One region of the Allobosea sp. FG18 genome, then DNA from elsewhere that is predicted to be linked to it. Evidence: predicted binding sites of a transcription regulator. Region 1 holds the regulator's gene; the other holds the start of a gene.
What was found. Region 1 encodes PhoB, which activates phosphate uptake and scavenging genes when phosphate is short. Its sites were predicted from a motif close to TGTCATNNANCTGTCAT; they were not measured.

Region 1 (15,445 bases):
TGGACGATGATGTTCCACCCCCAGCTCGGCGTGCTGAACTACCTGCTCTCGCTCGTCGGCATCGGACCGTCCGGCTGGGTCTACGAGCCGTCGACGGTGATCCCGACGCTGGTTCTGGTCGAGGTCTGGCACTGGACGCCGCTGGTCATGCTGATCGTGCTCGGCGGATTGGCCGGGCTGCCGCGAGAACCCTACGAGTCCGCGCTGATCGACGGTGCCAATGACTGGCACATGTTCCGGCATATCACGCTGCCGTTGGTCTGGCCCTTCATCATGGTGGCGATCGTCATCCGCACCATCGACGCGCTGAAGGCCTTCGACACGATCTTCGTGATCACGCAGGGCGGGCCGGGCACGGCGTCGGAGACGCTGAACATCTTCCTCTATCTGCAGGCCTTCCAGTTCTACAAGATCGGCTACGCCTCGGCCGTCGTGGTGATCTTCTTCGTCATCATCATCATGCTCTCGCTGCTGCTGCTCTATGCCCGGCAGAAGTCGAAGTGGAACGCGTGATGAGTGAGTCTATCAGCTTCATCGCCTTGGCTCTTCGTGTGGATGTCCACGCACCGTCATCCCGGGCTTGCCCCGGGATCCATCGGAGGGCTCGGCGCTCTACGATGGATCCCGGAGCTCCGCTTCGCTCCATCCGGGATGACGGCGTCCTTTCTTGCCGCAGCGTGGCGAGGGGAGAGCGTCCATGAACCGCACGCTCAAAAAGTTCGGCTTCTGGGCTTCGGTTTTCGTGCTGGTCTCGCCGGCGGTGCTGGTCTTCCTCTGGATGATCTCGCTCTCGCTCAAGAACGAGCTCGACAATACCGCCTTCCCGCCGGTCTTCATCCCGAACCCGCCGACGCTGAAGAACTATGTCGATGTCTTCGCGCAGAACAATTTCGGGCTCTATCTCTGGAACTCGATCCTGGTCACGGGCGGGGCGGTGCTGCTCGGCCTGCTGGTCGGCGTGCCCGCCGGCTACGGCATCGCGCGCGGCAAGGCGCATAAGTTCGCGGTGCTGATCCTGGTCGCGCGGATGACGCCGGCCCTGTCCTACCTGATCCCGCTCTTCCTGTTGTTTCAAATCACAGGATTGGTGGGCTCCATTACGGCGTTGGTGATCACCCATCTCGTCATCACCATCCCGATTATCGTCTGGATCATGATCGGGTATTTCGAGAACGTTCCGATGGAACTGGAGGATGCCTCGCGCATCGACGGCGCCACGACCTGGCAGGCCTTCCGCCATGTCGCGCTGCCGCTGGCCAAGCCCGGCATCGTCGTCGGTGGCATCCTCGCCTTCATCTTCTCCTGGAACAACTTCATCTTCTCGGTCGTGCTCGGCGGCAAGGCGAGCCGGACGTTGCCTTCGGCCGTCTACAACTCGCTGACCTTCGAGCAGATCTCCTGGGGACCGCTGGCGGCGGCGGCGCTTCTGGTGACGCTGCCGGTGCTGCTGGTCACCGTCGTCGCCCAGCGCCAGATCGTCGCCGGCCTCTCCGCCGGAGGTCTCAAGGACGGCTAGCAAAGGCCTCGGGAGCTGCTTGCGGGCAGTTCTGTCTTCATACTAACATGTCAGTCAACGCTCAGTCCTGAAAGCTCATTCCATGGCCTCCGACCAGACCCGCTTCGGCCTTTCCTGCGCGATCACCACCCCGATGCGGGAGGGCGGCGGCATCGACCTGCCGCGTCTCGTCCACCATGCCCGGCACGTGCTGGCGCGCGGCTGCGATTCCGTCACACTGTTCGGCACGACGGGCGAGGGCGCCGCACTGGGTCTTCCGGCGCGCACCGCGATGATGGGCGCGCTGATCGGGGCGGGGATCGATCCGGCCAGGCAGATCTATGCCGGTATCGCCGCGGCCTCGATGCATGAGGCGGTGGAGCAGGCGCAGCTCGCGCTCGATGCCGGGGCAAAGGGGTTGCTCGTCGCGCCGCCCTTCTACTTCAAGGGCGTCAGCGATGACGGGCTCTATGCCTGGTTCTCGCAGTTCTTCGAGAAGCTGGGGCCGGCGGCGCGTAATGTCGTGCTCTACCACATCCCCTCGGTGACGGCGGTCGACATCAGCATCGCGCTGGTCGAGCGGTTGAAGACGGCGTTTCCGGGGCTGGTCATCGGGGTGAAGGATTCCTCCGGCAGCTATGCCAATACCGAGGCGCTGCTGAAGGCGCATGGCGAGCTTGCCATCCTGGTCGGCGACGAACGCCAGCTCGCCAAGGCGGTGCGCAATGGCGCGCAGGGCACGATTTGCGGCGTCTCCAACCTGGTGCCGGAGCTGGTGCGCCCGATGGTCTATGAGGGCAAGGACAGCCCTGTGGTGAACGCGCTGGTCGACGAGATCTGCTCGCATCCGGTGCTGGCGGCGGTGAAGGCGCTGGTCGGCCATATCCATGGCGATCCCGGCTATGGCGCGATGCGCCCGCCGCTGGAGGCTTTGGATGCGGCGACCCGCAAGCGGCTCTTCGCCGCCTTCGATTCGATCACGCAGGCGAAAGCGGCCTGAGAAGGAAACCGGAAGGAGAGACCGTGAACGAGCCGGAGCAGGAGCCGCGCGAGGGCGAACCGCTGAAGCTGCGGGAGCGCGCCTATGCCTCCTTCACCGAGCGATTGCTGGCGCGCGAGATCAAGCCCGGCCAGTTCGTGACACAGCGCGAACTCGTCGCGATGACCGGCTTTCCGCTCGGCGCCATCCGCGAGCTGGTGCCGCGACTGGAGGCGGAGGGGCTGATCAAGACCGTGCCGCAGCGCGGCATGCAGGTCGCCCATGTCGACCTCAACCTGATCCGCAACGCCTTCCAGTTTCGGCTCTTCCTGGAGAAGGAGGCGACGGCGCTCTACACCCAGAACGCCACCGACGACGAGATCGCCGAGCAGCGCGCGCGTCACGAGGCGATCATCGCGCGGGCCGAGGCCGGCGGAGACGAGCGCCTGATCGAGGATGCCGAGGATGTCGATCGCCTGATGCACGAAGCGATCATCGACCATCTCGACAACGACATCGTCAGCCAGGCCTTCCGCGTGACCTGGCTGAAGATCCGGCTGATCCGCCAATACGAGACGCGCATCCAGAACCACATCCTGGTGCCGGTGATGCAGGACCATCTCAAGATCATCGCCGCGATCGAGAGCCGCGATCCCGAGCGCGCCGCGGACGAGATGAGCATCCATATCGGCAACGCCCGCGCCCGGGCGATGCAGTACTGACGAGCGCGATCGTCATGGCTGGAGGAAACGGACCAGGCGATCGGGTCTTGAGGCGGCCGAGATGCTACCCGCCCTCGGGCTCGCCGCCATCATCGAGATAGCGGCTGACCGGAATGACGATCTCCTCGTCCAGCGTGCCGATCGCCGACTCGTCCTTGTCCTTGTAGGGGACCATGCGCAGGACATGGCGGATGGCGTTGAGGCGGGCGCGGAGCTTGTCGTTGCTGCGCACGACATGCCAGGGCGCGGCCTCGGTCGAGGTGCGGGAGAGCATTTCGTCGAAGGCGCGGGAGTAGTCGTCGAAGCGCGGGATGGATTCGAAGTCGATCGGCGAGAGCTTCCAGCGCTTGAGCGGGTCGTGCCAGCGGGCGTGCAGGCGCGTCATCTGCATCTCGCGCCCGATGGTCAGGAAGAGCTTGATCAGGCGCACGCCGTCGCGCGCGAGCATACCTTCAAAGGCAGGCGCCTCACGCAGGAAGTGCTCGGTCTCCTCGGGCTTGCAGAAGCCCATGACGCGCTCGACGCCGGCGCGATTGTACCAGGAGCGGTCGAAGAACACGATCTCGCCGGCTGTGGGCATCCGCACGGCATAGCGCTGGAAATACCATTGGCCCCGCTCGGTGTCGGAAGGTTTTGACAGGGCGACGATGCGGGCCTGGCGCGGATTGAGATGCTGGGTGAAGCGGGCGATGGTGCCGCCCTTGCCGGCGCCGTCGCGGCCCTCGAAGACGATGACGACGCGCTCGCCATGCTTGCTCGCCCAGCGCTTCAGCTTCTGCAATTCGATCTGCAGCGGTTCCATCTCGCGGTTGTAGCGCTTGCGCTTCATCCGCTTGCCATAAGGAAAATTCCCGCTGTGGTAGGCGGCGTCGATGATGGCTTCCGGCAGGCTGTCGGCCTCGATATCGAAGTCTTTCGCCTTGCTGGATTTGGTGCGGGTCTTGGCCGGCTTGGCGTGATCTTCCGACGGCACGACGATCGGTTCCTTCACGTGCGAACCCGAGAATTTCTTCGCCATCGGCAGGCTCCTCTTTCACAAGCAGCCTAGCCGGCTAGAGCAATTCCGCAATTCCCCGAATGGCGCGATAGCTCCAGCTCCTTGTTTTGTCGCATGTTCGCTGACGCGGCCCTTCGGTTCTTCACGCGAACCGGTGTCCACTTCGCTCGAAAATGCTCCGGGTCGCGGAAGGGAATTGACGCCTGCCGCGCTTCCGCTCAGGAAGAGGCCCCGTCGGCATCCGCCGTCTGTCTCCGGGCTTCCCATGGTCGATCTCTCCGCTTCCAATGCCGCGCTGGTGCGGGACGTGATCGAGGCGATCGGTGCGCCGGCCGTGCTGCTCGACGGACAGGGCGTGGCGCAGGCGCTGAGCCCGGCCATGCAGGCGCTGATCCCCGGTGTTGCCGTCGGCAAGCTTCTCGCGCTGGTGCTGCGTGACCCCGATCTCAACGATGCGATCGAGCAGGTGGCGCTGGAGGGCGGCCGCAAGACCGTCGAGCTCGTCGAGCGGGTGCCGGTCGAGCGGACTTTCCGCATCCATATCGCCGCGCTGCGTGACAGCGGCCTGCGCCATGCGACGCTCTTGACCTTCCAGGACCTGAGCGAGCAGCGCGTGATCGAGCGCATGCGCGTCGATTTCGTCGCCAATGCCAGTCATGAATTGCGTACGCCTCTGGCCTCGCTGCTCGGTTTCGTGGAGACCCTGCAGGGGCCGGCGCGCAACGACGAGCGGGCGCGGGAGCGCTTCCTCGCCATCATGCGCGAGCAAGGCCTGCGCATGGCCAGGCTGGTCGATGATCTGCTTTCGCTGTCGCGGATCGAGCAGCGGGCCCATGTCGCGCCGGATACCCCGGTCGATCTCGCCGGCATCGCCCGCGAGATCGTGGATTCACTGACGCTGATGGCGCGCGAGCGCGATGTCACGCTGGCGCTGAAGACGCCGCGCGAGGCGCTGCAGGTGCCGGGGGACCGCGACGAATTGCTGCGCCTGATGGAGAACCTCGTCGAGAACGCGATCAAATACGGCAAGCCCGGTGGGGAGGTTGCGATCACCGTCGAGACCGGCGAGAGCGAGGCCAGCTTCAGCGTACGTGACCACGGGCCGGGCATCGCGCCGGAGCATCTGCCGCGCCTGACCGAGCGCTTCTACCGGGTCGACACCGCCGCGAGCCGCGAGACGGGCGGCACCGGCCTGGGCCTCGCCATCGTCAAGCATATCGTGCTGCGCCACCGCGGGCGCCTGACGATCGAGAGCAAGCCGGGCGAGGGCGCGACCTTCAGGGCGATCCTGCCGCGTTTCGCGGCCGGGCACGCCAACGGCTAAGCTTGGGTGACGCTTGGCGGTTTCGAGCGACCCGCTTGTCATTCCGGGGCGCGCCGCAGGCGCGAACCCGGAACCCACGACTGGGTTCGCGTTCGCGATCATGCGGTTGCCAAGGGCTCGCCTGGTCGTGGGTTCCGGGTTCTCCGCTGCGCGAAGCCCCGGAATGACAAGAGTGGTGCCAGCTGGGAGGATTCCCGATCATCCACGTCGGCCAGCCCGTGCATGACAGGCCTTCGTGACAGCTTTCATGACGGATTGTCATTTGGCTGTCATACAGAGGGTGTTCTGACAGGGCCGCTAGATAGAGCGACCAGATGAGGACATCTCACATGCGCAAGATTCTCGTTCTCGCGGCCGTTGCCGCCGGGATCGCCGGTTCCGCCCAGGCTGCCGACATCACCGGCGCCGGCGCGACCTTCCCCTTTCCGATCTATGCGAAGTGGGCCGAGGCCTACAAGAAGGAGACGGGCACCGGACTGAACTACCAGTCGATCGGCTCGGGTGGCGGCATCCGCCAGATCAAGGCCAAGACCGTCGCCTTCGGCGCCACCGACGCCCCGCTCAAGGGCGAAGACCTGACCAAGGACGGCCTGATCCAGTTCCCGACCGTGATGGGCGGCGTCGTGCCGGCCGTGAACATCGCCGGCGTCGAGCCGGGCAAGCTCAAGCTCTCGGGCGAGATCATCGCCCAGATCTACATGGGCGACATCAAGAAGTGGAACGATCCGAAGATCGTCGCGCTCAATGCCGGCGTCACCCTGCCGGACGCGAACATCAACCCGGTCTACCGTTCGGACGGCTCGGGCACGACCTTCGTGTTCACCGACTACCTGTCGAAGGTCTCGGCCGACTGGAAGTCGAAGCTCGGCACCAACACCGCCGTGCAGTGGCCGGTCGGCATCGGCGGCAAGGGCAATGAGGGCGTCTCCGCCTCGGTCAAGCAGGTCGCCAACTCGATCGGCTATGTCGAATATGCCTATGCCAAGCAGAACAAGCTCTCCCATGCCCTGGTGAAGAATGCCGACGGCAACTTCCCGGCGCCGGAAGAGAAGGCCTTCCAGGCCGCCGCCGCCAACGCCAACTGGAGCGAGCAGCCGGGCTTCGGCATCTCGCTCAACAACCAGAAGGGCGCGGAAGCCTGGCCGATCACCTCGGCGACCTTCATCCTGGTCCATGCCAAGCCGGAGAAGCCGGAAGAGGTGCAGGCCGCGCTGAAGTTCTTCGAGTGGGCCTACAAGTCCGGCGACAAGCTGGCCAGCGACCTCGACTACGTCGCCCTGCCGGCGAATGTGAAGGACCAGGTCCGCAATGCCTGGAAGGGCGTGACCGACAATTCCGGCAAGCCGATCTTCTGATCGCTGCCAGCGACACGGGCGAGGCGGGTTTCGATCCGCCTCGCTGCACTCTTCAAGCCCTCATCCTGAGGAGCCCTTTTCGGGCGCTCTTCAGGATGAGGGCTGGGGTCGGGCGGGTAATCCGACGATCCCGGCAACGCCACCGGAGCCTTCGCGGATGACCGCAGCAACCGACATGACGAGCATTCCCGGCGCGACGCCGATCGTGCGGAAGGCGCCGAAGGCGACCTTCGACCTCGTTTTCCGCAATGCCAGCTTCGCGGCCGCGCTGCTGGTGCTGGTGCTGCTCGCGGCCATCATGGCCTCGATGGTGATCGGCGGCTGGCCGGCCTTCCGCGAATTCGGCCTCGGCTTCATCACCTCCAGCGTCTGGGATACGCAGAACGAGCAATACGGTGCCTGGCCGGCGATCGTCGGCACGCTCTCGACGGCGCTGATCGCGCTGGTGATCGGCGTGCCGCTCTCGCTTGGCATCGCGGTCTACCTGACGCAGCTCGCCCCGGCCTGGTTCAAGAAGCCGGTCGGGACCGCGATCGAGCTGCTCGCCGCCGTGCCCTCGATCATCTACGGCATGTGGGGCCTGTTCGTCTTCGTGCCGCTCTTCGCGGCCTATGTGCAGATCCCGCTCTCGAACATCGTCGAGGGCATGCCGATCGTCGGCACCGTGCTTTATGCGCGCTCGCCCTCGGGGCTGGGCATCTTCACGGCTGGTATCATCCTGGCCTTCATGATCATCCCCTTCATCGCCTCGATCACGCGCGACATGCTGGAGCAGATCCCCTCCGTGCTGCGCGAGAGCGCCTATGGCATCGGTGCGACGACCTGGGAGGTCGTGCGCCATGTGCTGGTGCCGCAGGCCGGCGTCTCGATCATCGGCGCGGTGATGCTCGGCCTCGGCCGCGCGCTCGGCGAGACCATGGCGGTGACCTTCGTGGTCGGCAACGCCAACCGGCTCTCGGCCTCGATCCTCGATCCCGGCTCGACGATCGCCTCGCGCATCGCCAACGAATTCAACGAGGCGCTGGGCCTGCAGCTCAACGCGCTGATCGCGCTCGGCTGCATCCTGTTCTTCGTCACCTTCGTCGTCCTCGTCATCGCGCGACTGCTGGTCGCCCGCGTCAAGCGCTACTGAGGCTCAACCCCATGACCATGACGACCACGCCTCGCGAACTGCCTTATCAGCCCTGGGGGCGCGTGCGCCAGTCGCGCCGCACCGCCGACCGGCTGATGAAGGTCATCGCCACCGGCTTCACCTTCATCGCCATCTTCGTGCTGTTCTGGATCCTCGGCATGCTCGTGGTGAAGGGCGTCGGCGGCCTTTCGATCGCGACCTTCACGGCGGTGACGCCCGGCCCCGGCACGGAAGGCGGCGGCATCGCCAACGCCATCGTCGGCTCCTTCGTGCTGACCTTCCTCGGCATCGCGATCGCCACGCCGATCGGCGTGCTGGCCGGGACCTGGCTTGCGGAATACGGCCGCGGCTCGAAGCTCGCCAACCTGATCCGCTTCATCAACGACATCCTGCTCTCGGCACCGTCGATCCTGATCGGCCTGTTCGTCTACGTCATCCTGGTCGAGCCGTTCCGCGGTTATTCCGGTTGGGCCGGCGGCGTCGCGCTCGGCATCATCGCGATCCCGGTCATCGTGCGCACCACCGAGGACATGCTGAACCTCGTGCCCGGTCCGCTGCGTGAAGCCGGCGCCGCGCTCGGCGCGCCGCCCTCCGTCGTCATCACCTCGGTGACCTGGCGCGCGGCCAAGGCCGGCATGGTCACCGGCATCCTCTTGGCGCTCGCCCGCATCGCCGGCGAGACCGCGCCGCTGCTCTTCACCGCGCTCAACAACAATTTCTGGTTCTCGCCGACGCTGGTCGGCGGCGTCTCGAACCTGCCGGTGACGATCTACCAGTTCGCCTCCGCCCCTTACGAGAACTGGCAGCAGCTCGCCTGGGCCGGCTCGCTCATCATCACCGTCTCGATCCTCGTGCTCTCGATCATTGCCCGGCGCATCGTCGCCGGCAGCAAGTGAGCCTGAAACCAACCCGGTCGCGACCGACCTTGAGGACCCATGTCGATGCTTTCGACCCTTGAACTCTCCCCCCAGTCGCTCGATGCCGAGGCGCCCGTCCGGATCGCGGTGAAGAACCTCGATTTCTACTACGGCGAGCACAAGGCGCTGAAGAACATCAATCTCGACTTCCGCGACCGCCACGTCACGGCGCTGATCGGCCCGTCGGGCTGCGGCAAGTCGACCCTGCTGCGCATCTTCAACCGCATCTACTCGCTTTATCCGGAGCAGCGCGCCGAAGGCGAGATCATGCTCGATGGCCGCAACATCATCGGCAAGGACGTCGATGTGAACGAGCTGCGCTCGCGCGTCGGCATGGTTTTCCAGAAGCCGACGCCGTTCCCGATGTCGATCTACGACAACGTCGCCTTCGGCATCCGCCTCTACGAGAAGCCGCCGAAATCGGAGCTCGACGACCGCGTCGAGGGTGCCCTGCGCCGTGCCGCGCTCTGGGACGAGGTCAAGGACAAGCTGAAGAGCTCGGGCATGGGCCTCTCCGGCGGCCAGCAGCAGCGCCTGTGCATCGCCCGCACCATCGCGCAGAAGCCGGAGGTGATCCTGTTCGACGAGCCGACCTCGGCGCTCGACCCGATCTCGACCGGCAAGATCGAGGACCTGCTGGAGCAGCTCAAGAGCGACTTCACCATCGCGATCGTCACGCACAACATGCAGCAGGCGGCGCGCATCTCGCAGTACACGGCGTTCATGTATCTCGGCGAGGTCATCGAGTTCGCGCCGACCAACACGATCTTCATGAACCCCGCCAAGAAGCAGACCCAGGACTACGTCACCGGCCGTTTCGGCTAAGCGACATTTAGTTTCGCATCGGCTTGCCCGAAAACCGGTTTCCACTTTTCGGCCCGATGTGCCGGAGGACAACGCCATGACCGACCATATCGTCCGCTCCTACGACACCGATCTCGAAGGCATCCGCCGCAGCCTTGCCGAAATGGGCGGCATGGCCGAGCGCATGCTGGGCGATTCCACGGTCGCGCTCGTTCGCCGCGACACCGCGCTCGCCCAGAAGATCATCTCGGCCGACCAGCGCCTCGACAATCTCCAGCGCGAGGTCGAGGAGAAGGCCGTGCTCACCATCGCCCGGCGCCAGCCGCTGGCGCAGGATCTGCGCGAGCTGATCTCGGCGATCCGCCTCGCTTCCGACATCGAGCGCGTCGGCGATCTCGCCAAGAACATCGCCAAGCGCGCCGTCGCCATCGCCGGGCAGTTCCAGCCGCCGCATCGCGCGGTCGTCGGCCTCGAGCATATCAGCCGTCTCGTGCAGGCCCAGCTCAAGGACGTGCTCGACGCCTATGCCGCGACCAACGAGCAGAAGGCGCTCGAGGTCTGGAAGCGCGACGACGAGATCGACGCGCTCTACACCTCGCTGTTCCGCGAACTCCTGACCTACATGATGGAAGATCCGCGCAACATCACCTTCTGCACGCATCTGCTGTTCTGCGCGAAGAACATCGAGCGCATCGGCGACCACACCACCAATATCGCCGAGACCATCCATTACCTCGTCACCGGCGATTCCCTCGATGTGAACCGTCCCAAGCTCGATACGACCAATATCGAGGTCGAAGCGGTGACGGGAAACTGAACGAACACGAAGTGCCGTAGCCTTTCCGTCATGGTCGGGCTTGTCCCGACCATCCACGTCTTCGTCCTGGCAGGTGCCGTTCAAGACGTGGATGCTCGCCACAGGGGCGAGCATGACGGCAGGCTCGAATGACGGACGGAAAAGAAGCATGGCCGCACGCATCCTGATCGTCGAGGACGAGGAGCCGCTCACCCTGCTGCTGCGCTACAACCTCGAGGCCGAGGGCTTCGAGGTGGACAGCGTCGCGCGCGGGGACGATGCGGAACTGCACCTGCGCGATCACACGCCCGATCTCGTCCTGCTTGACTGGATGCTGCCGGGCCTGTCCGGCATCGAACTCTGCCGGCGCCTGCGCTCGCGGCGCGATACCGAGCGCGTGCCGATCATCATGTTGACGGCGCGCGGCGAGGAGACCGAGCGGGTTCGTGGCCTTGCGACCGGCGCCGACGACTATGTCGTCAAGCCCTTCTCGCTGCCGGAGCTGATCGCGCGCATCCAGGCGCTGCTGCGCAGGGCGAAGCCCGGTCACGTCGCCGGCCTGCTCGCGGCCGGCGACCTCGAACTCGACCGCACGACGCGGCGTGTCCGGCGGGCGGGGAGCGAACTGCATCTCGGGCCGACCGAGTTCCGCCTGCTGGAATTCCTGATGCAGGCGCCGGGCCGGGTCTATTCGCGCGCGCAGCTCCTCGACGCAGTCTGGGGCCGCGACGTCTATATCGACGAGCGCACGGTGGACGTCCATGTCGGGCGTTTGCGCAAGGCGATCACGCCGGGTGATGCCAAGGACCCGCTGCGCACCGTGCGCGGCGCGGGCTACGCCTTCGACGAGACCTTCGCGCGCAGCGGAGCCGCGTAAGCCTCAGGCGTCCGGCCCGCCCTCGATATCGCCGACCCAGCTCAGCGCCTTGTCATAGTCCTCGGGCTTGAAGGCGCGGACCTTGACGAAGGGGATCGCCGGGTCGAGCAGATCGACGAAGCCGGCGAGCCAGCCCCTGTCGGTGATTACGGCCTCCTTCGGAAAGCGCCTGAGCTCCCAGAGCTTGCCGATGCTGTAGCGCGCGTCCTTCCAGGCCGCGGCGAGTGTCATGTCGGTGAAATCGGTCATGTCGGCGAGGATGCCGAGCTTCTCGTGGCGGGTCAGCCGTGCCTCGATATCGGCTACGATCGCGTCGATATCCTCAGCCGTCAGCGTCCGCGACAGGCGATAGGCGGCGACATGGTCCGGGGCAGGCAGAATGGTGTGCATGGCGCGTCCTCCTTCGCGACAACGCGCGGGCGAGCGGGAGGTTTCGCCGGGCTGGCCTTGCCGAAGATCGGGCGCTATGGCCTCCAAAGCCATTCTTGAAGAGCAGCGCGGGAGGGCGCGACGTTGAGCGCGGCGCAGATCACGAAGGCGGAAGGCGCTGCCGTCACGATCACGCGTGTGAGTAAGCGCTTTGGCCCGCAGATCGCACTGAACGACGTCTCGCTCGCGGTCGAACCAGGGCAGGTCCAGTGCATCATCGGGCCGCCGGGTGCGGGCAAATCGACGCTACTGCGCTGCATCGGTCAAAGCGAGGCGATCGATCAGGGTTCGATCGAGATCGACGGAGAGCCGGTCGAACCGGAGAGCGCGCGCCGTCACCCAACCATCGGCATGGTGTCGCAGCGCCCGGAATTGCTCGACCATATGACCGCCCTGCAGCATGTCATCGAGGGGCCGCTCGCCCTGCTGAGGCGGCCGCGCAGGGAGATCGTCATGGAGGCGATGGCGGCGCTGGAGAGGGTCGGGCTGGCAGATCGGCGCGATTCCTATCCGAGTGAACTCCCGGGCGGGCAGCGGCAACGCCTCGCCATCGCGCGGGCGATGGCGGCGAGGCCGCGGCTGATGCTGCTGGACGAACCGATGGCCGGGCTCGATCCGGACGCCGCGGGCGAGGTTCTCGATGTGATCCGCGGGCTTGCAGGCTCGGGCCTGACCATGATCGTGGCGACGCATGAGCCTAGCTTCCTGCGCGAGGTCGCCGACGACATCGCCTTCATGAAGGGCGGCGAGATCGTCGAGCAGGGAGCGCCCCGGATCATCCTCGTCGCAGCGAAGCAGGCGCGCACACGCGACTTCGTCGCAACTCCGACGGCGTAAGGCCTTTCGCCGCGAGTGCTCGGCGGGCTTGCGATGAGGGCAGGGCTGCCGTAACCCGGTGAGGTCTTTTCTGGATCGCCAGCGCCCGCCGTCATGTCAGCCTCGATCACCGACCGTTATGCCGCCCTGGTCGAGGCGGGCGCCATCGAGCGCGATCCCGCGCAGGTCGCGGTGGTCAAGAAGCTCCAGGCGCTGACCGAAACGCTTGCCGCCCGGCGCCTGGCCCGCAAGGGCAGCGCGCTCGGCTGGCTCTTCGGCAAGAAGCCAGACACGGCGGCGGTGCCGAAGGGGCTCTATGTCTGGGGCTCGGTCGGCCGCGGCAAGACCATGCTGATGGACATGTTCTTCGAGGCAGCGCCGGTGAAGCGCAAGCGCCGCGTGCATTTCCACGAATTCCTCGCCGACGTCCATGGCCGCATCAATGCCTTCCGCCAAAAGATCAAGAGCGGCGAGGTCAAGGACGCCGATCCGATCGCGCCGGTTGCGGCCGCGCTGGCGGAAGAGGCCTATCTGCTCTGCTTCGACGAGTTCACCGTCACCGATATCGCCGATGCGATGATTCTCGGGCGGCTGTTCACGGCGCTGTTCGCGGCGGGCGTGGTGGTGGTCGCGACTTCGAATGTCGAGCCGTCGCGGCTCTATGAGGGCGGGCTCAACCGGGCGCTGTTCCTGCCCTTCATCGCGTTGCTGCAGACCAAGGTCGAGGTGCTCAAGCTCGATGCGCGCACCGATTTCCGGCTGGAGAAGCTGGGCGGTGCGCCGGTCTATCATGCCCCGGCCGACGAGAAGGCGAAGGCTGCGCTCGATACCGCCTTCAAGGCGCTGTCGGGCAAGGCGCAGGGCCAGCGTACGGTCCTCACCGTGCAGGGCCACGATCTCGTCCTGCCGCAGGCGGCCGGCGGCGTGGCGCGGGCGGGTTTCGCCGATCTCTGCGCGCAGGCCTATGGCGCTTCCGACTACATCGCGCTGGCACAGCGCTTCCATATGCTGGTGCTCGACGATATCCCGATCCTCGATTTCGACCGACGCAACGAGGCCAAGCGCTTCATCATCCTGATCGACACGCTCTATGAGCATCATGTGAAGCTCGTCGCCTCGGCGGCGGCCGAACCGCATGAGCTCTATCGCGCGAACAAGGGGCGCGAGGCCTTCGAGTTCGACCGCACCGTCTCCCGCCTGATCGAGATGCGCTCCGAGGAGTATCTGGCGATGCCGCATGGCCGGCCGGATTCCACGGCGAGCGGGGATACGACGGGGCTGGTGGAGACCTGACGATGCCGCAGCGCGAACCGAGCGAGACCCGCATCCTCACGGTCGCCGGCGAGCATCTGCGCAAGTTCGGGCTGAAGCGCTTCACCGTCGTCGCGGTGGCGGAAGAGGCGGGCATGACCCATGCCAATGTCTATCGCTACTTTCCCTCCAAGGGCGCGCTGATCGACGCCGTCGTCGATGTCTGGCTGAAGGCGACCGAGCGCCGGCTCGCCGATGTCGCCGACGGACCCGACCCGGCCGACGACAAGCTCGAGCGCCTGATCCTGGCGCTGGCCAAGGCCAATCGCGACCTGCTGACCGAGGAGCCGCATCTCTTCGCGGCCTTGTCGCTGGCGGTGGCCAAGCGGCACGCAATCAGCCGGCGCAACCGCACGCGCGTGCGCGCCCTGTTCGAACGGGTGGTCGACGAGGGCATGGCGACCGGCGTGTTCGAGCCGCGCGACCGCGACCGGGCGATCGCCTTCGTCATCGACGCCACCAACCGCTTCATCCATCCGGCCTCGCTCGCGCTGGAGGCGGACGTGCCGCAGGCCTCGGTCGATACGCGGCTCTCGACCCTGATCCGCGTGATCCTGCGGGTGCTCGGCAGCGGGATCGTGTGAATAATCTGGTGACGAATTACAGTTTCTGTAAATTGTAATTGCCGGATTTCGTTCCTCGTGGAACCGAGTGTGATTATCTGCCTCTTCTAAGTTATTGAAAAATATAAGCCGGCCTCGCGCGATGTCGCGCGAGGCGTCCGGTGCCCGAGAAAAGCCGCTTTTGCGGCGAGGGTTGCGGCAAAAGGCCGGTTTGGGCCAAAGGAACGCACGGTTTGGCCGGCTCCCTCCGGGGAGCTGACCTGTCGCAGCGCCAAGGCATTTTGAATGTCGAAGCCGGCAAAGGCCGGATCGATGGTCGCGCCAGAAACAAAGGACTAGGCAATGGCCCGTAAGAAGATCGCCCTCATCGGCTCCGGCCAGATCGGCGGCACGCTCGCTCACCTCGCCGGCCTCAAGGAACTGGGCGACATCGTCCTGTTCGACATCGCCGAGGGCATTCCGCAGGGCAAGGGCCTGGACATCGCCGAGTCCGCCCCGGTCGACGGCTTCGACGCCGGCTACAAGGGCACGAACTCCTACGAGGACATCAAGGGCGCCGACGTGATCATCGTCACCGCCGGCGTGCCGCGTAAGCCCGGCATGAGCCGCGACGACCTGATCGGCATCAACCTCAAGGTAATGAAGTCGGTCGGCGAAGGCATCAAGCAGTACGCCCCGAAGGCCTTCGTGATCTGCATCACCAACCCGCTCGACGCGATGGTCTGGGCGCTCCAGAAGTTCTCGGGCCTGAAGCCCAACATGATCTGCGGCATGGCCGGCGTGCTCGATAGCGCCCGCTTCCGCCACTTCCTCGCCGAGGAGTTCAACGTTTCGGTCAAGGACGTCTCGGCCTTCGTGCTCGGCGGCCATGGCGACGACATGGTGCCGCTGGTTCGCTACTCGGGCGTCGCCGGCATCCCGCTGCCGG
Region 2 (15,445 bases), on a different contig from region 1:
ATGGCGCCGGGTGGCAAGGGAACGCTGCTTTTCATCGACGCCGATCATTTCAAGCAGGTCAACGATCGCTTCGGCCATCCTGTCGGCGACGATGCCCTGCGGAGGCTGGCGCAAGCGATCACGGGCGCAGTGGGCGAGGGCGGCTTGTCCGGCCGGCTCGGCGGCGAGGAGTTTGCGGTCTATCTCCCGCGAACCGCCCTGACGGAGGCGCAGGCCGTTGCGAAGCAGGTTCTCGATGCGGTTCGGCGTCTCCGGATCGAGGCTCCCGGTGGCGAGCCGGTCAACCTGACGGTGAGCATCGGCGCCGCCGGCTGGACCGGCGGCACCACGATCGAGCGATTGATCGCCGAGGCCGACGCACAGCTCTACCGCGCGAAGATGCAGGGCCGGAACCGGGTTGTCTGCTCGCTGAACATTGCTGCGGTGGCCTGAGACACGCGCGTCAGGTGTGCTGCGCGTTCGGCGCCGCTAAGATCTGGCCGAAGGTTCCGGTCGCCTCGGCGAAGCGCGGCGGCTTGCAGCGCTCGACGATGACCTCGACGGCTGCGCTCAGCCACAAGGCATTTTCGGGAACTGCCCGCCGTCATCAGCATCGAGCGTGATCGCCAAGGTCAGGTGGCGCGGCCGCGTCAAGGCGAAGATGACGGCTTCGACGACATCGCGATTGCTGCCGCGGCTGCCCTCGCTGTCGGCAAGCTTTCGGCCGGCAGCTTCGACGTTGGCGGCATCGGCGAGATCGAGCGCGACGCGGTGTGGCTCGCTACTCGTTCGTTCGCGAATGATCGCTGCGGTATCCGACAACCCGGCCGGATTGCGGCCGCAGAGCACGACGCTGCTTCCGGCCTCGGCCAGCGCAATGGCAAGTGCCGCGCCCAGCCCGCGCCCGGCGCCGGTGATCACGGCCCGCCGACCTGCAAGACCCTTTGCCTGCATCGTCATGTCACCTTTTCGAGCCGACTGCCGGTTGGACGGCGCCTGAGCGCTCAGAGGTCCTTGGTCAGGTAGATCCGGGTCGCGCCCGGCGGCTTTGGAGCGATCTCGCCGAAAACCTGCCAGCCGAGCTTCTTGTAGAACTCGGGCGCCTGGAAGCTGATGGTGAAGAGCACGGCCTTGCTGCAGCCGCGCCGGCGGCCTTCCTCCTCGGCCATGGCAAGGATGTGGCTGCCGATGCCGGTGCCGCGCAGGCTCTTCGGCAGGTAGACGGTGTCGATGAAGAGCAGACCGAGCGAAGTGCGGCCGACAAGCCCGCCGATCGGCTTGCCCGTCTCGGGATCGGTGATGCGGATCTGCAGTTCCTGGCGATCGTGCAGGCCGATCGCCTCGTCGTTGTAGCCTTTCAGACCTTCGCCGAGCAGCTTGCGAAAGGCGTCGTCTTCGGCGTCGGTGAGGGTGATTTCGGGAGGCATTGGGATATCCGGCAAGCTGAGCTTGCTTCCTTCGTTGGTTCGCGAAGTGCGGTCAACGCGCTCCGAGCCCTTCGCAACGCAGTTCCGCTCTCCCAGCTTCATAGCGTCTGCGGTTTCCGTGCCGCATGTCCTTGTGGCGAACGCAACAGCCATTCGCCTTGTGCGGCTTACACAGAAGGCAGCCAGCACGCGCAGTTTTCGGCCGTTTGCGCTTGTGGTGCATGGCGGAAAACTAGCGAGCTGGATAACGGTGCGCCAGCGTCCTTAACCAGCCTTCTGCACGAAACTATCCAGCACCATCTTCCGGCCGGCCTTGTCGAAGTCGACGGTCAGCTTGTTGCCGTCGACGCTGGCGACCGATCCCGGGCCGAACTTGACGTGGAAGACGCGTGCGCCTTCGCCATAGGCGGATTCGCCCGATGATTTCGCCGTCAGCTCGCCCTCGATCAGGAGCGGACCGCGCTGGCGCGACGAGCCGCCGAAATTGCCCTGGCCGAAGCCGCGGCCGCTCTCGGAGAAGCCGCTGCCACCGCCGCTGTTCTTCGCCCGGTTCTCCTGCGCACGCTGCCAGCCCGGCGTGTTGTAGCTCGAGCCGAAGCTCTCCATCCGGTCGAAACGCGAGGCGCCATAGCCGCCCTGCGAATAGCTGGTCGGGGCCTGCTCGACCTCGACATGCTCCTCCGGCAATTCGTCGATGAAGCGGGAGGGCAGGCTGGTCTGCCAGAGGCCGTGGATGCGGCGGTTCGAGGCGAAATAGAGCTTCAGCTTCTTGCGGGCGCGGGTCAGGCCGACATGGGCGAGGCGGCGCTCCTCCTCCAGCCCGGCGCGGCCGCTCTCGTCGAGCGCGCGCTGGTTGGGGAACAGGCCTTCCTCCCAGCCGGGCAGGAAGACCGTGTCGAATTCCAGCCCCTTGGCGGCGTGCAGCGTCATGATCGAGACGCGCGCCTCGGCCTCGCCGTCCCCGACATCCATGACCAGCGAGACGTGTTCGAGGAAGGCCGGCAGGTCCGGGAATTCGTCGAGCGAGCGGACGAGTTCCTTGAGATTTTCGAGGCGCCCGGCGGCGTCGGCCGAACGGTCCTTCTTCCACATCTCGGTGTACCCGGACTCTTCCAGTACCAGCTCGGCGAGCTCGCCCTGCGGCATGTGCTCGGCGCGCTTCGACCAGCGGCCGAAGGCGTCGACCAGCTCGCGCAAGGCCGTGCGGGCCTTGGGCTTCAACTCGTCGCTCTCGACCGCGGCGCGGGCCGACTGCATCAGCGAGAAGCCGGTGGCGCGGGCGTGGTTATGCAGGAGCTGGACCGTCGCGTCGCCCAGCCCACGCTTGGGCACGTTGACGATGCGCTCGAAGGCGAGATCGTCGGTCGGCGACACCACGCAGCGCAGATAGGCGAGCGCGTCGCGGATTTCGGCACGCTCGTAGAAGCGCGGGCCGCCGATGACGCGATAGGGCACGCCGGCCTGGACGAAGCGCTCTTCGATCTCGCGCATCTGGGCAGAGATGCGCACGAGCACCGCGACCTCGGCGAGATTATATTTCTTGGCCTGCATCGCCTCGATCTCGTCGGAGATCAGGCGGGCTTCCTCCTGGCTGTCCCAGGCGCCGGTGATAGTAACCTTCTCGCCGAGCGCATCCTCGGTGCGCAGCGTCTTGCCGAGGCGGCCTTCGTTACGGGCGATCAGCTTGGAGGCCGTGGCGAGGATATGGCCGGTCGAGCGGTAGTTGCGCTCCAGCCGGATCACGGTCGCGCCGGGAAAATCGTGCTCGAAGCGCAGGATGTTGTCGACCTCGGCGCCACGCCAGCCATAGATCGACTGGTCGTCGTCGCCGACGCAGCAGATGTTGCGGCGGCCCTGAGCCAGAAGGCGCAGCCAGAGATACTGCGCCGTGTTGGTATCCTGGTACTCGTCGACGAGGATGTAGCGGAAGCGGTCGTGATAGGTCTGGAGCACGTCCGGATAGTCGCGGAACAGCGTCAGGCAGTGCAGCAGCAGATCGCCGAAATCGACGGCGTTCAGCGCCTTCAAGCGCTCCTGGTAGGCGGCATAGAGCTTGCCGCCCTTGCCATGGGCGAAGACGGCAGCCTCGCCCGCGGGCACGTCCTTGGGGCTAAGGCCGCGGTTCTTCCAGCTATCGATGAACCCCGCCAGCATCCGGCCGGGCCAGCGCTTCTCGTCGATGTTCTCGGCCTGGATCACCTGCTTCATCAGGCGGATCTGGTCGTCGGTGTCGAGGATGGTGAAGTCGCTGCGCAGGTCGAGCAGTTCGGCATGGCGGCGCAGGAGCTTGGCCGAGATCGAGTGGAAGGTGCCGAGCCAGGGCATGCCCTCGGCGACCGGGCCGACGAGGTGGGCGACGCGCTCCTTCATCTCGCGCGCCGCCTTGTTGGTGAAGGTCACGGCGAGAATCTGCGAGGGATAGGCGCGGCTGGTTGAGATCAGGTGGCCGATGCGGGTGGTCAGCACGCGGGTCTTGCCGGTGCCGGCGCCGGCGAGCACCAGAACCGGGCCGTCCGTCGCCTCGACCGCCTGGCGCTGCTCCGGGTTCAGCCCTGCGAGATAGCCGGCCGCCGGCTGCGCGGCAGCGCGCGCGGCGAGGCCGCCGGGGCGGGGCGAAGGAGCGGAAAAGGGGTCTGCGTCGGACAAGGGTGTGCGCTGCTCGTGCGTGATTCGTTCTGGTGGCAATATAGGGTGACAGGAGCCGAATTGCGCCCCCTTCTCGGAAAGCTTGATGGTGTCATCCCGGGCGTAGCGAAGCGTAGACCCGGGATCCATGCCTGAGCCTTTCCGGTTGGGTTCCGGAATGGATACCGGATCGGCGCCGCTTCGCGGCTTGTCCGGGATGACGGCGGAGAAGGATCGGAGGATTGGCAATGGCGGATCATGCAACCCGGCCCGACTGGGAAGTCGCCAATCAGGTGCCGGTGCTGGCGGATTACGATGCCTTCGCTGCCGATCCGGTACTGCCCGGCATCGCCGCGGCGTTCGGTGCCGATTGGGCGCGCGAGCGCTTGCATGAGGCCGGGCGGACGGTCGGCTCGGCGCGGGTGCAGGAGCTGGCTTATCTCGCCAACCGCTACACGCCCGAGCTGAAGGCCTTCGACCGCTTCGGCAACCGCATCGACGAGATCGCCTTCCATCCCGCCTGGCACGAATTGATGGGGCTCGCCATCGGTCAGGAGACGCATGCGCTGGCCTGGAACCGGCCGGAACCCGGCGCGCAGGTCGCGCGGGCCGCCTTGCAGTATCTCTGGTACGGCGCGGAGAGCGGCATCTGCTGCCCGATCAGCATGACCTATGCCGCCGTGCCGGTGCTGAAGCAGGACACGGCGCTGTGGAGGCAGTGGGGCTCGCTCGTCACTTCGAACCGCTACGATCCGCGGCAGGGGCCGGCGCATCTCAAGACCGGCGCGACCGTCGGCACGGCGATGACCGAGACGCAGGGCGGCTCGGATTTGCGCCAGACCCAGACCTATGCCGAGGACAACCGCGACGGCACTTGGTCGCTGAACGGGCAAAAGTGGTTCTTCTCGGTGCCGCATTCCGACCTGTTCCTGACGCTGGCGCGGACGGCCGAGGGCATCTCCTGCTTCGCCGTGCCGGGCTGGCTGCCGGACGGATCGCGCAACGGCGTCGCGATCCAGCGGCTCAAGGACAAGGTCGGAAATCGTTCGAATGCCTCTTCCGAGGTCGAATTCAGGGGCGCCATCGGCCATCTGGTCGGCGAGCCGGGCAGGGGCATCCGCACAGGCCTATCGATGAACCACAACTCGCGGCTCGACATCGCGGCGGCATCCTCCGGGTTGATGCGGATGGCGGTGTCGCTCGCGGCGCATCATGCGCAGCATCGCCGCGCCTTCCAGAAGGCGCTGATCGACCAGCCGATCATGCAGAACGTGCTGGCGGACCTAGCCATCGAGGCGGAAGCGGCCGTCTGGCTCGCCTTTCGGCTGTTCGCGGCGCTCGACCGGCAGGAGGCGTCCGAAAGCGAGCGGCTGCTGGCGCGGGTCGGGGCGCCGATCGCGAAATACTGGATCACGCGGCGCGCGCCGGCCGTCGTCACCGAGGCGCTGGAATGCCATGGCGGCAACGGCTTCATCGAAGAGAATCCGATGGCGCGGCTCTACAGGGAGGCGCCGCTCAACGCGATCTGGGAAGGCTCGGGCAACGTCATCTGCCTGGACGTGCTGCGATCGCTGGCGCGAGAGGAGGGGGCGGTCGATGTGCTGCGGGGCGAACTGATGGCGGCTGCGGGCGCGGACAGGCGTTACGATGCGGCGCTGAAGCGGCTGGAGGCGGAGTTGCCGGAACTGATGCGCAACGAGGGGCAGGCGCGGCGGTTGACGGAGCGGCTGGCGCTGATGTTGCAGGGCTCGCTGCTGTTGCGGTTCGCGCCGGCTTTTGTGGCGGATGCCTTTATCGCCACGCGGCTTGGCGATGGCTGGTCAGGTCAGTTCGGCGATCTGCCGCTAAGCGTCGATGCGGCGGCATTGGCGCGGCGGGCGGTGCCCGCTGTCTCGTAGGGCGCTTTCGTCATGCTCGCCCTTGTGGCGAGCATCCATGTCTTGAACACGGCCTTCGACGGGGGAAGACGTGGATGGTCGGGACAAGCCCGACCATGACGAAAAGGCAGGTCTGCTAGGCTTCCGGCTCGAACGTCATCGCCTCGCCGTTGATGCAGTAGCGCAGGCCGGTGGGCGGCGGGCCGTCCGGGAAGACATGGCCGAGATGGCCGCCGCAATTGGCGCAATGGACCTCGACGCGGTGCATGCCGAAGCTGCGGTCCTCGGTGGTGCCGACAGCGCCCTCAAGCGGCTGGTCGAAGCTCGGCCAGCCGGTGCCGCTCTCGAATTTCTTGCCTGATCTGAACAGCTTCTGGTCGCAGCCGGCGCAGGAGAAGGTGCCGGCGCGCTTCTCGTAATTCAGCGCGCAGGAGCCCGCCCGCTCGGTGCCGTGGCCGCGCAGGATGCGGTACTGCTCGGGCGTCAGACGCGCGCGCCACTCGGCGTCGGTGAGCTGGAAGGGGAAGTTCTCCTCCTGCTTCTTCTCGGCTCCGAACATGCTCATCAGATCCATTACGATCTCCTTCCTGGCGGGAGCGCCTCATCGGCTTTCGAGCCGCCAATATGGGGCTTCGCGCCCAAGATTTCAGCCCTGCTGATCTCCGGTCGTTTCACGATGCCGTGGCAATCGCGGCAGCATCGTCACCGGACCGTCACGCGACTCCTCTAGCAGCCCGGCCACCCGCAAAGGGAGGAAAACCGGTGACGGAACAGGCGACGCAAACGGCACGCGCGGCCCGCCGCATGACGAGTTCGGGCTTGGGACAGGCCGTCCGGCGCAGCAAGACGCTCTCCAAGGCCGGCATGCTGGAATGGCTGTTTGCCCGCGCCTTCTCGGGGCTGGTCTATCCGCAGATCTGGGAAGACCCGGTCGTCGACATGGCGGCGCTTCAGCTCAAGGCCGGCGACCACGTCGTCGCGATCGCGTCCGGTTCCTGCAACATCCTCTCGTATCTGACGGCGGCGCCGATCCGGGTCAGCGCGGTCGATCTCAATGCCACCCATATCGCGCTTGGGCGGCTCAAACTTGCGGCGCTGGCGCGGATGGAGCGGCAGGAGGATTTCCTGCGCTTCTTCGGCCGGGCGAAGGATGGCGCCAATGTCGCGCTCTACGATCGCGAGATCGCCGATCATCTCGACGCTGTCTCGCGCGGCTACTGGGAGGGGCGGGGGCTGAACGGGCGGCGCCGGATCAATCTCTTCGCTCGGGGATTCCACCGCTACGGCCTGCTCGGCCGGTTCATCGGTACAGGTCATGTTCTGGCGCGATTGCTCGGCGGCAATCCCAAGGCGATGCTGGCGGCCCGCGACCTGGCCGAACAGCGGACGCTCTATGACAGGCATCTCGCGCCGGTCTTCGAACGCAAGCTGGTGCGCTGGCTCGTGCGCCAGCCGGCCTCGCTCTACGGGCTCGGCATTCCGCCGGCGCAGTACAAGGCGCTGGCCGCCGATGGCGATGACGGCATCTTGGGTGCGCTGAAGCTCCGGCTGGAGCGTCTCGCCTGCGATTTCGACCTGAAGGACAACTACTTCGCCCAGCAGGCCTTCGGCCGGCGCTATGGCGACGGGCCGGACGCGGCCTTCCCGCCCTATCTCCAGAAGCAGCATTTCGCGGCGGTGAAGGCGCGCTCGCCGAATGTTTCGTACCGCCAGAGCGCGGTCACTGCCTTCCTCGAAGACCAGCCGGCCGAGAGCTGCGATGCCTATGTGCTGCTCGACGCGCAGGACTGGATGAATGATGCCGATCTCACGGCGCTGTGGTCGCAGATCACACGGACGGCGCGGCCCGGTGCGCGGGTGATCTTCCGCACGGCAGCCGACGAGCGCTTGCTGCCGGGACGAGTGCCGGCCGCGATTCTCGACCAGTGGCATTACGAGGAGGAGAAGAGCCGCGAGCTCTGCCGGCAGGATCGCTCGGCGATCTATGGCGGATTCCACCTTTATGTCCTGAAGGGGCAGGCGCGGTGAGCGCGGCCGAGGCGCCGGCCGGATCGGCCGCCGGATTGATGGACCGGATCTACCGGAACCAGCGCCATATCTACGACGCCAGCCGCAAGTTCTATCTGCTCGGCCGGGACCAGCTCATCGACGGTCTGCAGCCGCCGGCCGGCGGGAGCGTACTGGAGATCGGCTGCGGCACCGGGCGCAATCTGATCCGGATCGCGCAGCGCTATCCGGAGTGCGCCTGCCATGGACTCGACGTCTCCAGCGCGATGCTCGCGACGGCGCAGGGCTCGGTGGCGAAGGCGGGTTTGGAGCAACGGATCTGGCTCGCGCAGGCCGATGCGACCAACTTCGATCCCCAAATCCTGTTCGGCCGCGCCGGCTTCGACCGGATCGTGATCTCCTATGCGCTCTCGATGATCCCGCCCTGGCAGGGCGTCGTCGCCGAGGCGCTGCGCCGGCTTAATCCCGGCGGTTCGCTGCATATCGTCGATTTCGGCGATCAGGCCGGGTTGCCGGCTCCGTTCAAGGCGGTGCTGTTGCGCTGGCTCGCGCTGTTTCATGTCACGCCGCGCGAGGATTTGTCACGTATCGTACTTGCCATGGCCGAAGCGGCCGGGATCGATTGCCGGATCGGCGCGCCCTATCGCGGTTATGCGGTGCATGCGGTGGCGACGCGGCGCCGGCGCGCTCCGTAGCGTCGCACCGGCGGAGCGCCTATGCTGGCGGCGATGGATGCCGCCGACGCCCCGCCCGATCAGAGCCGCTTCGAAGCCCTGCGGAGCCGCCTGCGCCAGCTCTATCACGGCCGTTCGCCGTCGGCGCTGCGCTTCCAGGCGGTGACGACGGTCGTCGATCTCCTGATCATCGCGTTCTTCATCCTGACGCCGTTGCTCAGAGAGAACGCAGCCTTTCTCTGGATCGACTATTCCGTCGCGGTGATCATGATCGCCGAGATCGCGGCGCGGCTGCTCGCCTCGTCCAACATGCTCAGGCTGCTGCGCCAGCCGACCATGCTGCTCGATCTCTTCATCCTGTTGACGCTGCTCGCGCCGCAATGGCTGGAGAATTTCGGCTTCCTGCGCATCCTCAGGCTGTGGTCGCTCTCGCATAAGGGCATCGTCTGGGCGCAGTTCCGCGAAACCCGCTTACGCGAATGGGAAAGCGTCGTCCGCGCGCTGAGCAACATCGCGACCTTCCTCTTTGTGGTCACGGGTTTCGTCTACACCTTCTTCTTCCGGCACGAGGGTGGCTTGGAGAGCTATGTCCAGGCGCTCTATTTCACCGTCGCGACGGTGACCACGACCGGTTTCGGCGACGTGACTCTGCCCGGTGTCGCCGGCAAGCTGACCTCGATCGTGGTCATGATCGTCGGGATCACGCTGTTCGTGCGGCTGGCGCAGGCGCTGTTCCGCCCGAACAAGGTGCTGTTTCCCTGTCCCGAATGCGCCTTGCAGCGGCACGAGCCGGATGCGGTCTATTGCAAGGCCTGCGGGCACAAGCTGAAGATTCCCGACAACGGTCCCTGATACGGCGATCGCTCAGTGCCGGGTTTCGATCGCCGTCTCGGTCTCGCGTTCCTCGGCGGTCTCATCGACCCGGATGGCGGACTTCCTGGGCATGCCGATGATGCGGCCGATCGTGGCCGGGAGGGGCATCATGCTGTGGGCGGCCTTCATCAGGGCAATATTCGCGAGGATGTCGGCCGGGAAGGGCGTGACCTTGCGATGGACCATGTCGACATGCAGCGACAGGTTCTCGCTGGTCGCCGCGAGCCAGCCCTCGTTGGCGTGCCGCATCTCCAGGTAATAATGCAGGCGCTTATCGTCGAAGGCGATGAGCTGCGCGGTGATGCGCACGGTATCGCCCTCGGTCAATTCGCGCTTGTAGAGGATATGGCACTCCGCCGCAAAGGTGGAGGCGTGGCGCGTCTCGACATAGTCGCGGGTGAGGCCGACCAGCGAGAAGACCTCGTCGACCGCGCGGTCGAACAGCACATGGTAATAGGCCATGTTGAGATGGCCGTTATAGTCGATCCATTGCGGCTCGACCCGCATCGCCGACGAGACGAAGGGCGCGAAGAACAGCGCCGGGGCGCGCGTCTCGTGTTTCATGTTCGCCTCCCTGGCAGGCGCCTCGTTCAAGGGCCGGCGGCGTTATTGCCGCTGCCCATTTCGTCGTCGCATGATTTAGTATGCATCGCTCGCAAGCGGCGTCAGCATCTTGGGCCAGCCAGTATGGCAGGACGATGTCGAAGCGTAACCAATTGCGAAACCGATCTGTTCGAAGTCTAGAGGCTGGTAGGGGCTGTGGGAAGGATTTGATGAGGTCAAAACGGCAGAGATGGGAGGAGCATTGCGCCGCCGATACCACTGGTATCGGCAAGCGATGCGACGCTGCAGCCCTACCGTTTTCACCTCACCCGAAGGGCGCGGCGCTTTTGAGCGACTGCTTTGTCGTTCTTCGTAGCAAGCCGAAAGGCTTGCGTCCTCGAACTCCTTGCATTCGCTCAAAATCGCCAGCGTCAAATCCATCCCACAGTCCCTACCAGCCTCTAAGTGCCAAACCCGGATGTTGACAATGAGCCAGCCTGCCGCCGCTCCTCATGACAGCCCTGTCCCTGCCGCAGTGCTGCCGCCCTCGCCGGAGGCGATCGCGGCGGTGACGCAGGCCTTGGCCGCCAGCTTCGGCAACCGGCTGGTCACCAGCCTCGCCGTGCGCCAGCAGCACGGCCACACGCTGACCTGGATCCCGAACCAGCCGCCGGATGCAGTGGTGTTTCCGCAGAGCACGGCGGAAGTCTCCGAGATCGTGAAGCTCTGCGCGGCCCATGGCGTTCCGGTTATCGCTTTTGGCACAGGCACTTCGCTGGAGGGGCATGTCAACGCGCCCTTCGGCGGCGTCTCGATCGACCTGTCGCAGATGAAGCGGATCATCGCGGTTCATGCCGAGGATCTCGACGTCGTCGTCGAGGCCGGCGTTACCCGCAAGGAGCTCAACGAGCATCTGCGCGACCAGGGCCTGATGTTCCCGATCGATCCCGGTGCCGATGCTTCGATCGGCGGCATGGCGGCGACGCGCGCCTCGGGTACCAATGCTGTCCGCTATGGGACGATGAAAGACAACGTTCTGGCGCTGACCGCGGTGATGGCTGACGGCTCGGTCGTCAGGACCTCGACACGCGCCCGCAAGACCTCGGCCGGTTATGACCTCACCCGCCTGCTGGTGGGCTCGGAAGGCACGCTCGGCATCATCACCGAGGTGACGCTGAAGCTGCACGGCATCCCGGAAGCGATCGCCGCCGGCGTCTGCCCGTTCCCATCGGTGAAGGCGGCCTGCGACGCGACCATCCTGACGATCCAGACCGGCCTGCCGGTGGCCCGCATCGAACTGCTCGACGACGTGATGATCCGCGGCGTCAACCTCCACGCCAAGCTCGGTCTGCCGGAGACGACGATGCTCTTCGTCGAGTTCCACGGCACGGAAGCCGGCGTGAAGGAACAATCCGAGCGCTTCGGCGAGATCGCGGCCGAGTTCGGTGGCGGCCCGTTCGACTGGGCGACCAAGGCCGAGGACCGTTCCAAGCTTTGGCAGGCGCGCCATGACGCCTATTGGGCGGCCAAGGCGTTGCGCCCCGGCTTCGACTCGGTCGCGACCGATGTCTGCGTGCCGATCTCGCAACTGGCCGAGTGCGTCGAGGAGACCAAGCGCGACATCGAGGCTTCCGGCCTGATCGCGCCGATCGCCGGCCATGTCGGCGACGGCAATTTCCATACGCAGCCGCTGGTCGATCTTGCCGACACGGCCGAGGTCGAGCGGGCTCAAGCCTTCATCGACCGGCTGGTGAAGCGCGCGCTCGCCATGGGCGGCACCTGCACCGGCGAGCACGGCGTCGGCCAGAAGAAGATCAAGTATCTCGAGCAGGAGCACGGCGCCGAGGCGCTCGCGGTGATGCGCCTGCTGAAACGGTCTCTCGATCCGCGCAATATCCTCAACCCCGGAAAAATCGTCGCCCTGTGACGCCATTGCGGCTTGCGCCATTCGCCTGCTTTGCCGAAATGTCGTGATCTCGCCGCGACTTGCGGGCAGGATGGGGGAGGCGCCGGTACGGACCGTCATTGTGCTCGCAATGACGCTCAAAGCCGGCACCGCTCTACCATCACGACAGGGGCAGGCAGCGGAATTTGCGTGAGAGTCTGACAGTTCTGGCCGGCCTGCTGGTGTTGGCGCTGCTGGCGGCCCTGATCGGTCCCGGCTTCGTCGACTGGCGCGCTTATCGCCCGCAGATCGAGGCGCGGTTGAGCGAGGGTCTCGGCGTCGAGACGCGGATCGGCGGCGCGATCGGCCTGCGACTGTTGCCTTCGCCGCGCATCGCGCTTGAGGACGTGCGGATCGGGCCGGTTGACGGCACGGCGAGCTCTGCCAGCGCCGAGCATGCGACCGTGGAGCTGGCACTGGCGGCGCTGGCGCGCGGCGAGTTCCGCTTCTCGGAAGCGCGGCTCGAGGGCGCTGCGATCTCGCTTTCGCTGGACGAGGCGGGCGTGATCCGCATGCCCGAGCGCAGCGGCACGGGCATTCCGGCCGGGGCGAGCCTCGACCGGCTGACGATCAGCCGCTCGACCATGATCTGGCGCGAGGCCGGGAAACCCGCGGTCATGCTCTCGCCGATCGCGGCCGAGATGTCGGCGGTGAGCCTTGCCGGCCCCTGGCGCTTCGAGGGTGAGGTGGCAGGCGCGTCGCTACGCGTCACCACCGGTGAAATGGAGGCCGATGGCAGGCTCAGGACGAAGGCTTATCTCACCGGCGAGGATCTGCAGCTCGGTTTTGACGGTGCCCTGTTGTTCCCGAAGGGTGTCGAGGGCGTGGGCGCCGAGCTCGACGGTGCCTTCAATCTCTCGCCGGGCGGCGCCGTCGCGCTGACCGGGCGCGTCAAGGGCGGCAGCCAGAAGCTCGACCTTTCCGGGCTCATGCTCGATCTCGCAGGCGGCGCGGCGCGGCTGGAAGGTGACGGGCAATACCTGCCCGGCACCGGCAAGGGTTCGCTGGCGCTGCGGGCGCGCCGGCTCGATGCCGATGCGCTGATGACGGCGCTGGCCGAGCGGCAGGGTTTCGAACGCGCGTTGCAGGGGCTGCCCGGCGCTTTCGACGTCAACCTCGACCTCGACCAGTTGATCTGGCGCGGCGAAGATTTCTCGGCGCTGGCCCTGCGCGGGCATCTGCATGACGGAGGCTTGAGCGAGGCTTCCGCTTCGGTGCGCGTCGCCGGGGCTCTGCTCGGCGCGAGCGGCAATCTCGATGGGAATGGGGTCTCGGGACGGCTCAATCTCAAGGCCGACGATGCGCGGCGCGTCGGGCTGGTGCTGGCGCGGGCGGGGCTCGATCCGGCGCTGGCCGATTTCATCGCGCGGCTCGGGCGGATCGATGCCGATATCGTCGGCGCCTGGACGGGCACCGGCGGCCGGTTCCAGCGCCTGCTGGTTGCGGGCTCGTCGGGCATGCGCCTCGATGCCTCCGGGGAGATCGCGCCGAACCGGATCGCTGCCAAGGCGGCTGTGAACGGGCTCTCGCTCGATACCCTCCCGCCGGGTAACAGCTTCTCAAACCTGCTTCGACAGCGCGACGTGGCGCTGGATCTCGCGCTCACCAATCTGCGCTTCCGCAACGCGCCGCCGGGCTCGGCCAATCTCGATCTCCGGCGCGAGGGCGATGTCTGGCGGCTGAGCCGACTTTCGGTCGATGGCTTCGGCGGCGTCGCCGTCACGGGCGCCGGTGCGTTGCTGGCGGAGGGCGGTGAGATTTCCGGCCGCGTCCGTGCGCCGCGCTTCGAGGCATTGACGGCGCTGGCCGGGCCGCTGCTGCCGGAGACCGCGATCCAGGCGCTCCAGCGCGTTGGCGAAGGCCTCGCACGGCTCGATACCGGCTTCCGATTGACGCGCGCGACCACGGGCGAGACCAGCCTGTCGGCCGAAGGCACGGCGGCTGCGGGCAAGCTGAAGCTCGACGGGCGGCTCGACCGAGCCGGCAGCTGGAGCGGGGCCGCACTGGCCTTCGAGCTCAGCGACCGGCGGCAGGCTTTCGCGGCCTTGGGGCTGCCGTTGCCGCAGCAGGGCGGGGCGGGACGCTTCAATCTTGCGCTGGACCGGGGCAAGGCGACAGGCTCGCTCGCCGGGCAGGGGCTCTCGATCGTCGTCGAAGATGGCGGGCAGGGCCCCCGGCTGACCATGCAGGCGGATGGGCCGGGGCAGATCCTCGCCGAGGGACCGGCCCGACTGCTGCCCGACGGCGTGATCGACGCGTCCGCGCGGCTGGGCATCGCCGAGGACGCGATCCGGCTCGACGATATCGCCGCCCATCTCGGCGGCATGGCGGTGAATGGCGCGCTGCTGCTGCCGCGCGAGGGGCGCTCCTCCGGGCGCATCGCAGTTCCCGCCGCCGATCTGCGGCCGCTGATGGGCGCGGCGCTCGGGCTGGCGGCGGTGACCCCGAATGCCCTCTGGTCGACAGCACGCTTCGGGCGCGTGGCGGGTTTTCCCGATTTCGACATCGCCGTGGAGGCAGGGACGCTTGCCGCCTTTGATGGCGGGCCGGTCCGCAATGCCAGCTTCACCCTGCGCTCGGACCAGGACGGGCTGAGGATCGACGATATCCGCGGCAGCTATGGCGGCGGGCAGATCGGCGGGCGGCTCGGCCTGCGCCGCGATGGCGGATTGGCCCAGCTCAATGGGCGGCTCGGCCTGATGGCCGTCGATCTCGGCGAGATGACCAGGGGCGCAGTCGGCGGCAAGGCCTCGGGGCAGATCGAGTTCGGTGGTTCGGGCGAGACGCCGGCGCGCCTGGTCGCTGGCCTGAGCGGTGCAGGCAGCCTCGCGCTCACCGGCACGCGCCTCGCCCGCTTCGACCCCAGCGCCTATGCACGGATCATCGCCGGCACCGGGGAGGATGCGTCCGAGAGCGACGCATCGCGTCTGCAGGATCGCCTCAGCGAGGCGCTGGACAGAGATGCCTGGGCGCTTGGCGACGTGACGCTGCCGTTCACGCTGGCCGGCGGTTTGATCCGGCTCCAGCCCTTTGCCTTCGAGCGCAACGGCTTGCGCGCCGAGGCCAGTGGCATCCTCGACCTGCGCGCGCTGACCGCCGATCTCAGGCTCGGCCTGAAGCCGCTCGGCGCCCTGCCGAAGGGCTGGCCCGGGGATGCGCCGCAGATCGGCATCGCCTGGCGGGGGCCTTTGTCGAACCTCCGGCGCGAGAGCGATGTCAGCGCGTTGTCGAACACGGTGGCGGCGCGGGCATTGGCGCGCGAGATCGAGCGTGTCGAGGCTTTCGAGGCGGATGCGCGCGAGCGGGCGCTGCATGCGCGGCGCCTGCGGGCGGAGCGCGAGACGCGCGAGAACGAGCGCAAGCTCGCCGAGTTCCTGAAGGCGCAGGAGGAAGCCCGCCTGGCAGAGGAGAAGCGTCAGGAAGAAGTGCGGCGCCTGGAGGAGCAGCGGCGGCAGGCCGAAGAGAAGCGCGCCGAGGAAATCCGGCGCATCGAGC

Region 2: a site for PhoB is predicted at 6,609-6,625, ahead of ACODTJ_RS05375 (BtaA family protein). Genes of this name have one in related genera too.

The regions. Positions count from the first base shown of each region.
Region 1 is NZ_JBMDKB010000002.1:97,222-112,666, forward strand. It holds gene ACODTJ_RS02645 (carbohydrate ABC transporter permease) at 1-513, shown strand, start outside; gene ACODTJ_RS02650 (carbohydrate ABC transporter permease) at 698-1,516, shown strand; gene ACODTJ_RS02655 (dihydrodipicolinate synthase family protein) at 1,599-2,495, shown strand; gene ACODTJ_RS02660 (GntR family transcriptional regulator) at 2,519-3,196, shown strand; gene ppk2 (polyphosphate kinase 2) at 3,261-4,214, opposite strand; gene ACODTJ_RS02670 (ATP-binding protein) at 4,459-5,517, shown strand; gene pstS (phosphate ABC transporter substrate-binding protein PstS) at 5,847-6,872, shown strand; gene pstC (phosphate ABC transporter permease subunit PstC) at 7,030-8,004, shown strand; gene pstA (phosphate ABC transporter permease PstA) at 8,016-8,900, shown strand; gene pstB (phosphate ABC transporter ATP-binding protein PstB) at 8,940-9,746, shown strand; gene phoU (phosphate signaling complex protein PhoU) at 9,823-10,542, shown strand; gene phoB (phosphate regulon transcriptional regulator PhoB) at 10,691-11,398, shown strand; gene ACODTJ_RS02705 (SpoIIAA family protein) at 11,402-11,788, opposite strand; gene ACODTJ_RS02710 (amino acid ABC transporter ATP-binding protein) at 11,912-12,664, shown strand; gene zapE (cell division protein ZapE) at 12,758-13,936, shown strand; gene ACODTJ_RS02720 (TetR/AcrR family transcriptional regulator) at 13,939-14,538, shown strand; gene mdh (malate dehydrogenase) at 14,860-15,445, shown strand, end outside.
Region 2 is NZ_JBMDKB010000003.1:264,202-279,646, forward strand. It holds gene ACODTJ_RS05345 (GGDEF domain-containing protein) at 1-432, shown strand, start outside; gene ACODTJ_RS05350 (SDR family NAD(P)-dependent oxidoreductase) at 550-939, opposite strand; gene ACODTJ_RS05355 (GNAT family N-acetyltransferase) at 984-1,406, opposite strand; gene ACODTJ_RS05360 (ATP-dependent helicase) at 1,671-4,052, opposite strand; gene ACODTJ_RS05365 (acyl-CoA dehydrogenase family protein) at 4,280-5,929, shown strand; gene msrB (peptide-methionine (R)-S-oxide reductase MsrB) at 6,045-6,473, opposite strand; gene ACODTJ_RS05375 (BtaA family protein) at 6,713-7,936, shown strand; gene ACODTJ_RS05380 (class I SAM-dependent methyltransferase) at 7,975-8,610, shown strand; gene ACODTJ_RS05385 (potassium channel family protein) at 8,632-9,441, shown strand; gene ACODTJ_RS05390 (thioesterase family protein) at 9,454-10,026, opposite strand; gene ACODTJ_RS05395 (hypothetical protein) at 10,102-10,446, opposite strand; gene ACODTJ_RS05400 (FAD-binding oxidoreductase) at 10,493-11,932, shown strand; gene ACODTJ_RS05405 (AsmA family protein) at 12,097-15,445, shown strand, end outside.